DNA from 2 places in the Bradyrhizobium sp. 604_D8_N2_3 genome. Region 1 is predicted to be linked to the other one. Evidence: riboswitches for the same ligand, from Rfam matches in the RefSeq annotation. Region 1 holds a riboswitch; the other holds the start of a gene.
The links. Region 1 has a riboswitch for cobalamin ahead of AB7245_RS16115 (TonB-dependent receptor). Riboswitches for the same ligand answer to the same signal wherever they lie in the genome.

Region 1 (5,608 bases):
GCACGATGCCGTGGCCGCGGCGTGGTCGCGGACGATCGCCAGCCATCTCGAAGGTAAAGGCAAGGTCGCGCTGCTGATCTGGGGCGATCCCTCGCTGTACGATTCCTCGCTGCGCATTGCGCGGCGGCTCGATCCCTTGCCTGATATCGAGGTCGTGCCGGGCATCACCTCGATCCAGGCGCTGTGCGCGGCGCATGCGCTGCCGCTCAACGACATCGGCGAGCCCTTCCTGGTCACGACGGGGCGCCGCTTGCGCGAAGGCGGCTGGCCGCAGGGCGTCGATACCGTGGTGGTGATGCTCGACGGCGGCACGGCTTTCCAGTCGCTCGATCCAGCCGGGCTGCACATCTGGTGGGGCGCCTATCTCGGTATGCACGATCAGATCGTCATGTCGGGCGTTCTGGCCGAGATCGGCCCGCGCATCGTCGCCGCGCGACAGGATGCGCGCGAGCGGCACGGATGGATCATGGACAGCTACATTCTCAAGCGCAGGCCGTAAGCGAGGCAGCATGCTCCCCGAATGGGTCACCCGGAAATGCCCCGAGGTCTCCGCTGTCCATCGCGAGGCGGCGCTCGCGCGTCAGGCGCAACTCACAAAACCGGCCGGCGCGCTCGGCCGGCTGGAGCAGCTTGCGGTCGAGCTTGCGGGCCTGCAGGCGACCGAGCAACCGCGCGCTGCGCGAGTGCCGATCATCGTCTTCGCCGGCGATCACGGCATCGTCGCGCAGGGCGTGTCGGCCTATCCGCAAGGAGTGACCATCGCGATGATGGCGAATTTTGCCTCGGGCGGTGCCGCGATCTCGGTGCTGGCGCGTGAGCTTGGCTCAGGCCTGGAGGTCGTCGACGCCGGCACGCTGGCACAGGAGGAGATGGCAGGAATCGTCACCGACAAGCCGCGCAGCGGCACGCGCGACTTCAGCGTGGAAGCAGCGCTCACCCCCACGGAGCTGGCATTCGCCTTCGAAGCCGGTCAGCGCGCAGTCGCGCGCGCGGCAGCCGGCAGGCCCGATCTCCTGATCTTCGGCGAGATGGGCATCGGCAATACCACGACGTCGGCGGCGATTGCGGCGAGCCTGCTCGGCATCAGTGCCGAGGAGATCGCGGGCAGCGGTACCGGCGTCGACGCGGCCGGCCGCGCGCACAAGGCGGGTGTGATCGATGCGGCGATTGCGCATCACGGCATTGCGGGCGCTTCGCCGGAAAAAATCCTGTGCGCCGTCGGCGGCCTCGAAATCGCGGCGATTTGCGGCGCCATCATTGCGGCTGCGCAAGCCCGCGTTCCCGTGTTGATCGATGGCTTCATCGTATCGGTGGCGGCGCTGGCGGCGGTACGGCTGAACCCGTCGTGCCAGCCATTCCTGCTGCCGTCGCATCAATCGGCGGAGCAGGGGCATCGGCTGGTGTTGCGTGCGCTGAACGTGCAGCCGTTGATCAGCCTCGATCTCAGGCTCGGCGAAGGATCGGGTGCGGCCATCGCGCTGCCGCTGGTGCGGCTCGCGTGCAGCCTTCACAACGGCATGGCGACCTTCGCGCAGGCCAATGTGCCGGATCGCCCGGCCTGACCCGGCTCAAGCCGCGCGCTGATTGACCGCGACGACGCGCCAGCCGGTGGCGAGCCGGTCGATCCGGGTCAGTGACAACGGATCGATCACGAAGCGCAGGGCCGCTTGTGGTGTCAGATCCAGCGCAATGCAGAGCGCGGCGCGGATGGTGCCGGAGTGAACGACGAGCGTTGCCGAGCCGGCGCCGATTTGCGAGAGACCCAGCCGGACGCGCACGACCTGATCCTCAAAACTTTCGCCGCCCGGCGGCCGCCCGTGCGCCGGATCGCTCCAGAACTGCGCATAGGTCTCGCCGCCGGTCGCCGCGAGCTCGTCATGCCGCCGGCCGGTCCAGTCGCCAAAATCCTGCTCACTTAATTCGGGCACCAACGCGGGTTCGAGTCCCAGCGCGCGCGCCGTCTCAACCGTACGTCGCGCCGGGCTCGCCAAGCTCGCAGCATCTGGCGGAAGCCTCTGCCGCAACGCCTCCAGTTGCACGCGATCGCCGAGATCGGCGGGCGCGTCGGCCGCATGGATCGTCCCTTTGACGCCGTCGACGGGCGCATGCCGTATCAGCCAGAGGAAGGTCTCGCCTTCCATACCTATCTCCAAGGAAGTTGGTCGCGGTGGTAATAACGTCGCACCGGCACATTGACTCTGTCTTGTCGGTAATCCTAGATGGCTTTGACGGTTTCCCCGAGTGGGGATGAAAAGGGAATGCGGTGCGGGGATTTTGTCCCCAATGCCGCGGCTGCCCCCGCAACTGTAAGCGGCGAATCTTGCGTCACGAGCCACTGGGTATCTCGGTCCCGGGAAGGCGATGCAAGGTACTGACCCGCGAGCCAGGAGACCTGCCGTCAGCCGTGGTCACACGCGAAGATGTCGGTCGGGGAGTACAGACATTCGGCTTCATCGGAAGGCTCAAAGGCCGGAGGTGGGACCTGGTTCGCTGTGACGTGCCACTGACGTCATACCGAGGTCCCGAACTGTGTCTTCCATTCGTCTTGTACGACCGCGTTGCTTCCTGCTCGCTTCCGCCGCGCTTACTTCATTTGCAGTCGCCGATCTGCCCGCAGCGCTGGCGCAGCAGGCCCGCGAGCCGCTGCCGCCGGTCGAGGTGTCGCCCGCCCAATCCCGCAAACCGGCAAAGCCGGCGGCCCGGGACGCGCAGAGCCCACGCCGCGCAGCATCGCGCAGGCCAGCGGCCGCATCGGCCGCGGCCAAGCCCGTCGTGCCGACCGCGGCGGCGCAGACGCCGCTCAACACCAATGTGGTTGCCGAGAGCGCCTCGCGCCTCGGCCTGACCGTGCAGGAGACCCCGCGACCGTCGAGGTCATCTCGGCCGAGACCATGCGGGAGCAGGGCTATCGCACCGTGTCGGAGGTTGCGCAGGGCGCGGTCGGTGTCACCTCCGGCGACAATCCGGCCGAGCCCGCGGCTTTCTCCATGCGTGGCTTCACCAACAGCCAGATCAACATGCTCTACAACGGCATCAAGATCGGTCCGCAGAACATGACCTCGCGGATCACGGATACGGCCAATCTCGCAGCCGTGGAATTTTTGAAAGGTCCGGCCTCGCTAATGTCGGGCGAAGGTGCCGCCGGTGGCGCAATCAACTTGATCACGAAGCAGCCACACACCGGGCCGATCCGGAATGACGCTGACTTCTCCTGGGATTCGCTCAACTCGTTCGGCGTCCATTACGGCTCGGGCGGCAGCACCAATTTGCAGGGGCTCGACTACCGCTTCGACATCAGCCGCGCCTCGCTCAATGGCTTTGCCGACGACACCAATACCAAGACGCTGGATGTGTCTGGCCAGCTCAATTACCGCATCTCCGACAGCCTCAAGATCTGGGGCGCGATCGAGTACCGGGAAGATCGCTCGAAGGCCTATTGGGGCGCACCGCTGGTACCGGTCGCCTTCAGCAGTTCGCATGCGACGAGCGGGATTGTTTCGGGCAATTACGTCTCGAACTTCAACAAAACGAATCTCGGTGCGATCACGATCGACGATCGTACCTTCAACACCAATTACAACGTTCTCGACAACCGCAACGTGGCACAAGAGGTGTGGCTGCGCGGCGGCTTCGAACTGAAGCTGGCGCCTGACCTGACGCTGAAGAGCCAAGCCTATGCCTATGGCGCGGAGCGTACCTGGTTCAACAACGAGATCGAGGCTTTCAATGCCAGTACGGGCCTGCCCAACTCGAACATGGTCGATCGCGAGCGCTTCTATGTTGCACATAGCCAACGCCTTGTCGGCAACATTACCGACCTGATTTGGGACGCTAATATCGCAGGCTTCGACAACCGCCTGGTCACGACACTTTCGTCCAGCTATCTCGATTTCGTCAGGCCAGGCGCGGCCAACTTCCCGGACGATTACGTCTCGCTCGTCAATCCCGACCGTGGCCTTTACGGCCTGCTCACGACGCAGCAGCAGACCGCGCGCATCGACAACGAGGCGCTGTCGTTCGAGGACCGGGTGAAGCTCACGCGAACCTTCGCGCTGGTCGGCGGCCTCCGCGTCGAGCATATCGGGCTTGACCGCAACTCGACCGACGCCGCCGGGCTGGAAAAGGCGAACTTCCCGTTCTCGAAGTCCTGGGTCCCGACGACGGGTCGCATTGGCTATACCTGGGACGCCGTTCCCGGCCTGACCTTCTTCAGTCAGTACGCGACCGGTGCTGACGTCTCAGCCAACAACATCTTCCTGCTTGGGCCAGCCCAGCCGCTCGACCTGACGACCTCGCGCACCTATGAGACGGGCGTCAAGCATCTGTTGTGGAACAACAGGGCGGAATGGTCGTTCTCGGCCTACGATATCGAGCGCAAGAACGTCTATGCGGCGGCTGGCGGCATGCAGCTCAACATCGCGGGACGGCAGGAGTCGAAGGGCGTCGAGCTCGCCGCGGCCGTACGCCCGATCGATCCCCTGCGGCTCTGGGGCAACATCGCCTATGTCGATGCACGCTATGCCGACTACAATTTTGCCGGTGGTTCGTTCTCCGGCAACACGCCGCCGAACGTGCCGCGTGTCGTGGCCAATGCCGGTGCGTCGTACCGGTTCTTCACGCCCTGGCCGGTGGAGCTCGGCATCACGGGCCGCTATGTCGGCGACCGCTACAACACCGATGCCAACGTCGTGACGATGAAGGCCTACACCGTCGCCGACGTCTACGCCTTCGTCGACATCCCGAAGACGGTGTTCAACGCGGTCGACCAGGCCCGTCTGGGCTTCCGCGTGCGCAACATCACCAACAAGCGCTACGCGATCTGGGGCGATCCGTTCTATCCCGACCAGATCCTGCTCGGTGCGCCCAGGACCTATGAGCTCTCGGCCGCGTTCAAATGGTAGGGCGCTGACCACATGATGAACGCGATCGTGCTGCTGCATCGCTGGCTCGGGATCGCGTTCTGCCTGCTGTTCGCGATGTGGTTCGCGAGCGGAATCGTGATGCACTTCGTCCCGTTTCCGTCATTGGCGGAAGCGGAACGTTTTGCCGGGCTCGCGCCGGTGGCTGGCGGAGCGGTGAGGATTGCGGTCGCGGAGGCCGTCGCCGCGAGCGGGATCGCGGACGCCACGCGCGTTCGCCTGGTCCAGCGGAGCGACGGGCCGGTCTATGTCGTGTCGAACCCGTCGCGTGTGCGTGCGGTCCATGCCTCCGACGGACGGGATGCATCGGTGACGTCCGCCGACGTCGCGGTCGGTATCGCGCGGGATCATGCCCGGCAACGCGGGCTCGATGCCGCGCGGGCGTCGATGATTTCGGGCGCGGATTATGATCAATGGAGCGTACCCAACGGCTTTGATCGACACCGGCCTCTGTTGCGCGTCGCTCTTGGCGATGCGGCCGGAACCGAGGTCTATGTCTCCTCGCGCACCGGCGAAGTCGTGCTGGATACGACCCGCAGCGAACGCGGCTGGAATTGGGCCGGCAGCGTCCTGCACTGGATCTATCCGACGGTCCTGAGGAGCAACTGGTCCCTTTGGGATCGGGTGGTCTCGACATTGTCGCTGGTGGCTTTTATCGCCGCGACGCTCGGCGCGGTGCTTGGAACTAT
Region 2 (5,608 bases), 1.7 Mb from region 1:
GGATTCCAGATGACATTTGCGCTCCACTTCTCCTTCGGACGCCTCAGCAGCTCCAGTCCCGCCGTCGCATCCACCGCGCGGGTAAAAGTGTAGTCGGCACGAACGCGAAGCCGGTCCGTGATCGCAGCCGCGACGAAGCTCTCCGTGCCCTCCGTGATCGCCTTGCCGATATTGGTGTTGGTGCTCGTGAACGTCAGGGGATCGAACGTGCTCTGGATCAGGTCCGTGATGTTGTTGCGGAAGTAGGCCGACCCGAAGCGAACGCGATCGCCAAACAAGGGTTGCTCGAAGCCGGCGTCGAATCCGACGCTTTCCTCGGGCCTGAGGTTGGGATTTGCAAAGAAGAAGAACGCGGGAAAGCTGACGTAAAGCTGGTTAAGCGTCGGCGCCTTGAACCCCGTGCCGTAGCTTCCCTTGAACTTCGTATCCGTGACCGGCACGATCACGGCAGACGCCAGACGAAAGGTCGGATGCTCTCCAAACCGCTCGTTGTCGTCCTGCCGGACGTTGGCCGTGAAGAAGACTCGATCCCGGAACTGGGACTGCAGCTCCATATATCCGGCCTTGTTGACGTTTTGCGCCGAAACCGTCGCCGTTTGCAGTGTTTCGGTCTCATGCTCCGCACCAATGATGACATTGTTGTTGGGCGCGAGCTGGGTCGTGGTGTGCCAATCATACTTGACGCGGTCGCCGGTCGTGATCGTGGCCATCGCGTTGCCGGGCGAGATGTTGTAGTTCCAGTGATTGGTGTAGTTGACGCCGAAATAGCTTTTCATCCGGTCGTCGAGAGCGGACCAGACCGCCTCCCCGCGCGTGAAGAGCTGGTGCACCGTCTGCGTGCTTTGCGCGGCCGCGGGAAAGCTCGCGGATGTGACGGGATCGAAAGTGTCTCCGGTAAAGCGCAGGGTGGCGTCAGTATACCGCGCGACGCCGTTGAGCGTCAGGTTTTCGCTCAATTCGGCGCCAAGCTTCGTCGAATAGGTCATGTTGTCGTAATAGTTGCCGATCGCCTTCTGCCCCGGCGGCAGCAATTCGACCGGTGTCACCGGCACGTCGTTCGCGTGGAAATGCGCGACGTTGAAGGCATAGTTGAAGTGGTCCTGTGAACCGCTCAGACTTGCAGTTTGATTGAACGTTCCGAACGAGCCTCCCTCGACCGAGCCGGTGGCGCGGGCGGGACCGTCGCCCTTCTTCGTCACGATGGAGATCACGCCCCCCAGCGCGTCTGCGCCGTAGAGACCGCCCTGCGGACCGCGCAGGACTTCGATCTGCTGAATGTCGGAGGTGAGCAACTGGCCGAAATCAAACGAACGGTTCGGGTTGCCGGGATCGCTGACATCGATGCCGTCGATCAGGACCTTGGTGTGGTTGGAATTCGTTCCGCGCATGAAGATCGACGTCTGTCCGCCCGGACCGCCGGTCTGCACGAGGTTCAGGCCAGGAACCGCGCTCAGCGCATCGGATGCGGTCCGGCGCTGATCGCGCTCCATGTCTCTGGCGGTCAGAACCGTCACCGAGCTCGCAACCAGATTGGTCGGAGTGACAACGCCCGTCGGACTGACGACGACCGTCGGAAACAGGTTGGCCGCGGATACCCCGGCAACCGGGGGCGACGCCGGCACCAGCTCGGGTTTCGGCAACCGAGCGACGCGCTGCCGCTCGGGCTTGTCCGGCGCAGGCCGCGCGACTTGCGGCTTGGCCGGACGCTCGGTCGGCGCGACCTCGACCGGCGGCAGCAGATCGGGCGATGCCGATTGCTGGGCCTGGGCAATGGACAGATCGAGCGAATACAGGGAAACGAACGCGACAACGCCGGCGCGGAAGCGCCTGGCGGCAAAGACAATACGGGACACTCTTGTAACCTCGGTATGACGTCAGTGGCACGTCACAGCGAACGAGGTTTCACGGCAGAGCGTTCGATTGCTCCGGTGAAGCTAATGTCTGTACTCCCCGACCGACATCTTCGCGTGTGACCACGGCTGACGGCAGGTCTCCTGGCTCGCGGGTCGTTACCTTACGTCGCCTTCCCAGGACCGAGATTCCCAGTGGCATATGACGAAAGATTCACCGCTTACAGTTGCGGGGGCAGCCGTGGCGTTGAGAATATCCCGGTATCGGGAAAACCTCGCACCACGTTCCCTTTTGATCTCCGTGAGGAGAACCGTCACCGGCCAATCTACGGGGCGGGCAAGCGGAGAGTCAATCGGCCGGTTGCATGACGGGCAAAGCACCGCACCGGAGATTGAGCCGGCGCAATCAGGCCGTCTCCCGCTCCGAACGCGTCCTGATCATCGCCCGCTCGCCGGCATCGACGAGCTGGCCGATGCCGGTGCGGCCTGTGAGCGCGCAGCGGATGATGTTCTCGGCAACGGACCTGCGAAAGCAATGGTCCTCGCCGACCGGGCGATTGCGGCAGACCCGATCCAGCGCCAGCTTCATGTTGATCCGGGTGCGGGTGTCGAAATGCTCGCTGATCATTCGCAGGGCCTCGGTGCGTTGATGTCGGAGCGGAAACGCGTCGGCGTAGGCCGGGTTCCAAAAAAGGACCGCGCAAGGCGTTGCGCAGAGCCGACTACGCCCGATCTCTTGGTCCTGTGACGGGCGGGCTACGCCCGACCTCTTGGCCGCTGGGCCTGAGCCCAGGCCGCGGTGACGTCGCGCAGCGGAGCGTCGATGCGCCGGATCGGGGTCAGCTCACCGGAGGCCGAGATGATGGCGGTCTCCTCGCGGCGACAGCGCGGGCATACGAAGCGGACCTCGTGCGGCGACGAAGACCAGCTCGAACGTTTGACGTTGGCCGCCATCGGCCATGCATCGCAATGCGAGCACGACACCAGGAACCGACCGGGATCGAGCATACCCATTCCATAGGACTCCGCGTCCTGCCTGCCGCTTCAATGACTAACCCATGTGAATCGTTCCGGTGCCCGAGCACCCTCAGCGCTAGCTCCAGCCAGCGCCGCCGCTCAGTGGGCACCCTTGAGGGTGCATGACGTGGTGCAGGTGACGGTGTTGCCGTGGTCGCACGCCTTGCAGGCGGCAACGCACTGGTTCATGTCGCGGGGATTGTAGGAGCTGTAGTTCCGCATCGCACAGACCGGGGTCGAGCCGGTGATGTCCTGCTCCTGGTTGCAGGCGGCCGTCATGAGCGCGAAGATGAGGACTGCGAGAAGGCGCATGGGATTGCCCTGGTTAGGAGCGGCAAAGCGACGTCAGCGAGATGCGCTGCACCGCAACGGACCTCGGCATTCCCAATGCGAGCAATCATGATCGCGACGCTCGCATCCTCAAAGGATGCGCGCCAAACATTAAGAACGGATTGCAGGTGGCGTCAGGCCGCGGCCTTGGTCGCGATCGCCTTCCGCATATCCACCGCCAGCTGACGGTACTGCTCCGAGAGTCTCAGATAGAACTCGCGCTTGGTGCTGTCGGTGGCGAGCTTGGCAATCAGCTCGCATTCGGCGGTGAGCGTCTCGAACCGTTCCAGCCTGTCATGAAGTTCTGTCATCGGCGTGTCCCCATCAAACGCCACAAGGGACGTCAAACCTAAGCCTGAGAAATAGGTCACGGCGAACATCGTTATCCAGTAGAAACGTTTTTTCCAGCAAGGGCGGTGCAAGCCCAGCAAGAACGGCTATTTCTGCTCCAGCCGCCAGGCACCATCCCAAGCTGCGTCCGGCGGATTGGCCTCGAACTGCGCGATGCGGCCGAGCAGCGTGCGCGAGGGACCGTCGCCGGGCACGGCTTCGAGCGCTGCATTGAACGCGGCGCGAGCCTCGTCGAAGCGTTGCGCGCGGTAGGCGGCGAGGCCTTCGGCGTAGCGCGCGCGCAGGCTCTCCTGCGGGACGCTGAGCCCGTGCGCCTTGCTCATCACCTCGAAAATGGCCTGCGTTGCGCTTTGGCCGGCCACCGCCAGACGATCGATCTCGCGCAGCTCGAGGTTCGAGCCGATCGCGTCCGCCGTCGCCTGCGCGATCAGGATCCGCGTGCCGTAGATCTTGTTGACCAGTTCGAGCCGCGAAGCGAGGTTCACGGCATCGCCCATCACGGTGAAGCTCATCATCAGCTCGGAGCCGATGCTGCCGGTCAGGACCTCGCCGGTGGCAATCCCGATGCGCAGATCGCAAGGGCCTGGCATGGCGCGGATGCCGAGCAGGTCAGGCAATTGCTTCTGCAACGCCGGCACCTCATCGGCCATGTCGATGGCGGCGTAGCAGGCGAATAGCGCCGGCTCGTCCTCCTCAATGAAGGGAGGGCCCCAATAGGCCATGATGGCATCGCCGATATATTTATCGATGACGCCGCGATGGCTCCGGATCGGCGCGGACATCACCGTGAAATAGTGGTTCATCACCTTGACGAGGCCGCGCGGGGTCATGCCCTCGCTCATCGAGGTGAAGCCGCTCATGTCGGAGAACATGATCGTCATCACCCGGCGCTGGCCGTCGATGGCGACCTCCGGGCGGTCGATCAGCCCCTGCGCCACCTTGGGATCGATATAGCGGCCAAAGGTCTCACGGATCCGCTCGTTGTGCCGCAGCTGCTCGATCATGCGATTGAAGGCGGCGGCGAGTTCGCCGATCTCGTCCTGGGTCGAGACCGTGATGGTCTTGTCGAAGCGGCCCGCCTCGACCTCGCGGGTGCCGGCGAGCAACAGCCGCACCGGTCGCGTGATGCCACTGGAGACGAGGAGCGCGAAAGCAAATCCGACCACCGCCGCGAGGATGGTGACGATGCCCGAAATGATCATCGCCTGGCGCTGGCGACCGATCACTGTCGCCGTGCTGGCGAAGACCTGCTTCAGCATGTCGGCGCGGATCGCGTCGATCTTCTGGTTGAACTGGTCGCGTATGGTGTCGAGATGCTCCAGGGTCCCGCGCGCCTCCGTCATCTGCTTGCCTTCGACCTGCTTGAGGAGTTTTGCGTGGTCCTCATTCATGTCGTGACGTAGCTCGGTGAGAGCGGTTTCGATGCGGGTCTCGATCCGCGCCAGCCCGGCATTGTCGGAAGGCGTCCTCTTGTCGTCGATGATCGCGTTGATGTGCGTGCGCGCGGCCTCGCCTTCCTCGTCGATCTTCCGATCGGCCTCCTCGAATTCGCGCAGGCGCGCCGCATAGGCCTCCTCCTCCGAGGGGGCCTGCATCTTCATCATGACCATCCGCCGCAGCGCCACCGAGCGCTCCAGCGAGCGGATGTTGGCGCGCGCCAGATGGCCGTAGGCCGGAATGTAGCGATCGGTCAGCTCGTCGAGCAGGACACCGACCTGGCTCGACATCACCATCGAAAGAATCGCGGTGACCAGCATCAGGACGATCAATCCGAGGGCGATCCCGACGATCTTGCGCCTGATCGACTGGTTGAAAAGTGGCATGAGCGGTGGGGGTAAGAGCTGAAAGGATCGGTTGGGAACTCAATACACCGGATTTGGACGCGGGAACACGCGCAATCTGGCCTTCGCGGCGCCCTGAACCGCGCGCAACCGTCGCGCGAGCCCTATTCGTTAACAAAGGTTGAAGGCATCACCCTTTCCGCCATTTCGGAAGTTCCCGAGTTCCCATCGGTATTTTGCCGCATTGTTGAAGGAGCGTGAGGACTGCGAAACGATGTC

Region 2: linked by a shared signal. The riboswitch ahead of AB7245_RS24480 (TonB-dependent receptor domain-containing protein) and the one ahead of AB7245_RS16115 (TonB-dependent receptor) in region 1 are both predicted to bind cobalamin.

Annotation. Positions count from the first base shown of each region.
Region 1 covers NZ_JBPWPM010000001.1:3,396,721-3,402,328, forward strand. The annotation lists gene cobF (precorrin-6A synthase (deacetylating)) at 1-499, shown strand, start outside; gene cobT (nicotinate-nucleotide--dimethylbenzimidazole phosphoribosyltransferase) at 510-1,562, shown strand; gene AB7245_RS16110 (histidine phosphatase family protein) at 1,569-2,141, opposite strand; cobalamin riboswitch at 2,213-2,414, shown strand; partial or broken gene AB7245_RS16115 (TonB-dependent receptor) at 2,530-4,901, shown strand; gene AB7245_RS16120 (PepSY domain-containing protein) at 4,914-5,608, shown strand, end outside.
Region 2 covers NZ_JBPWPM010000001.1:5,145,359-5,150,966, forward strand. The annotation lists gene AB7245_RS24480 (TonB-dependent receptor domain-containing protein) at 1-1,853, opposite strand, end outside; cobalamin riboswitch at 1,968-2,181, opposite strand; gene AB7245_RS24485 (hypothetical protein) at 2,257-2,478, opposite strand; gene AB7245_RS24490 (hypothetical protein) at 2,607-2,864, opposite strand; gene AB7245_RS24495 (hypothetical protein) at 2,967-3,179, opposite strand; gene AB7245_RS24500 (hypothetical protein) at 3,332-3,508, opposite strand; gene AB7245_RS24505 (adenylate/guanylate cyclase domain-containing protein) at 3,635-5,371, opposite strand.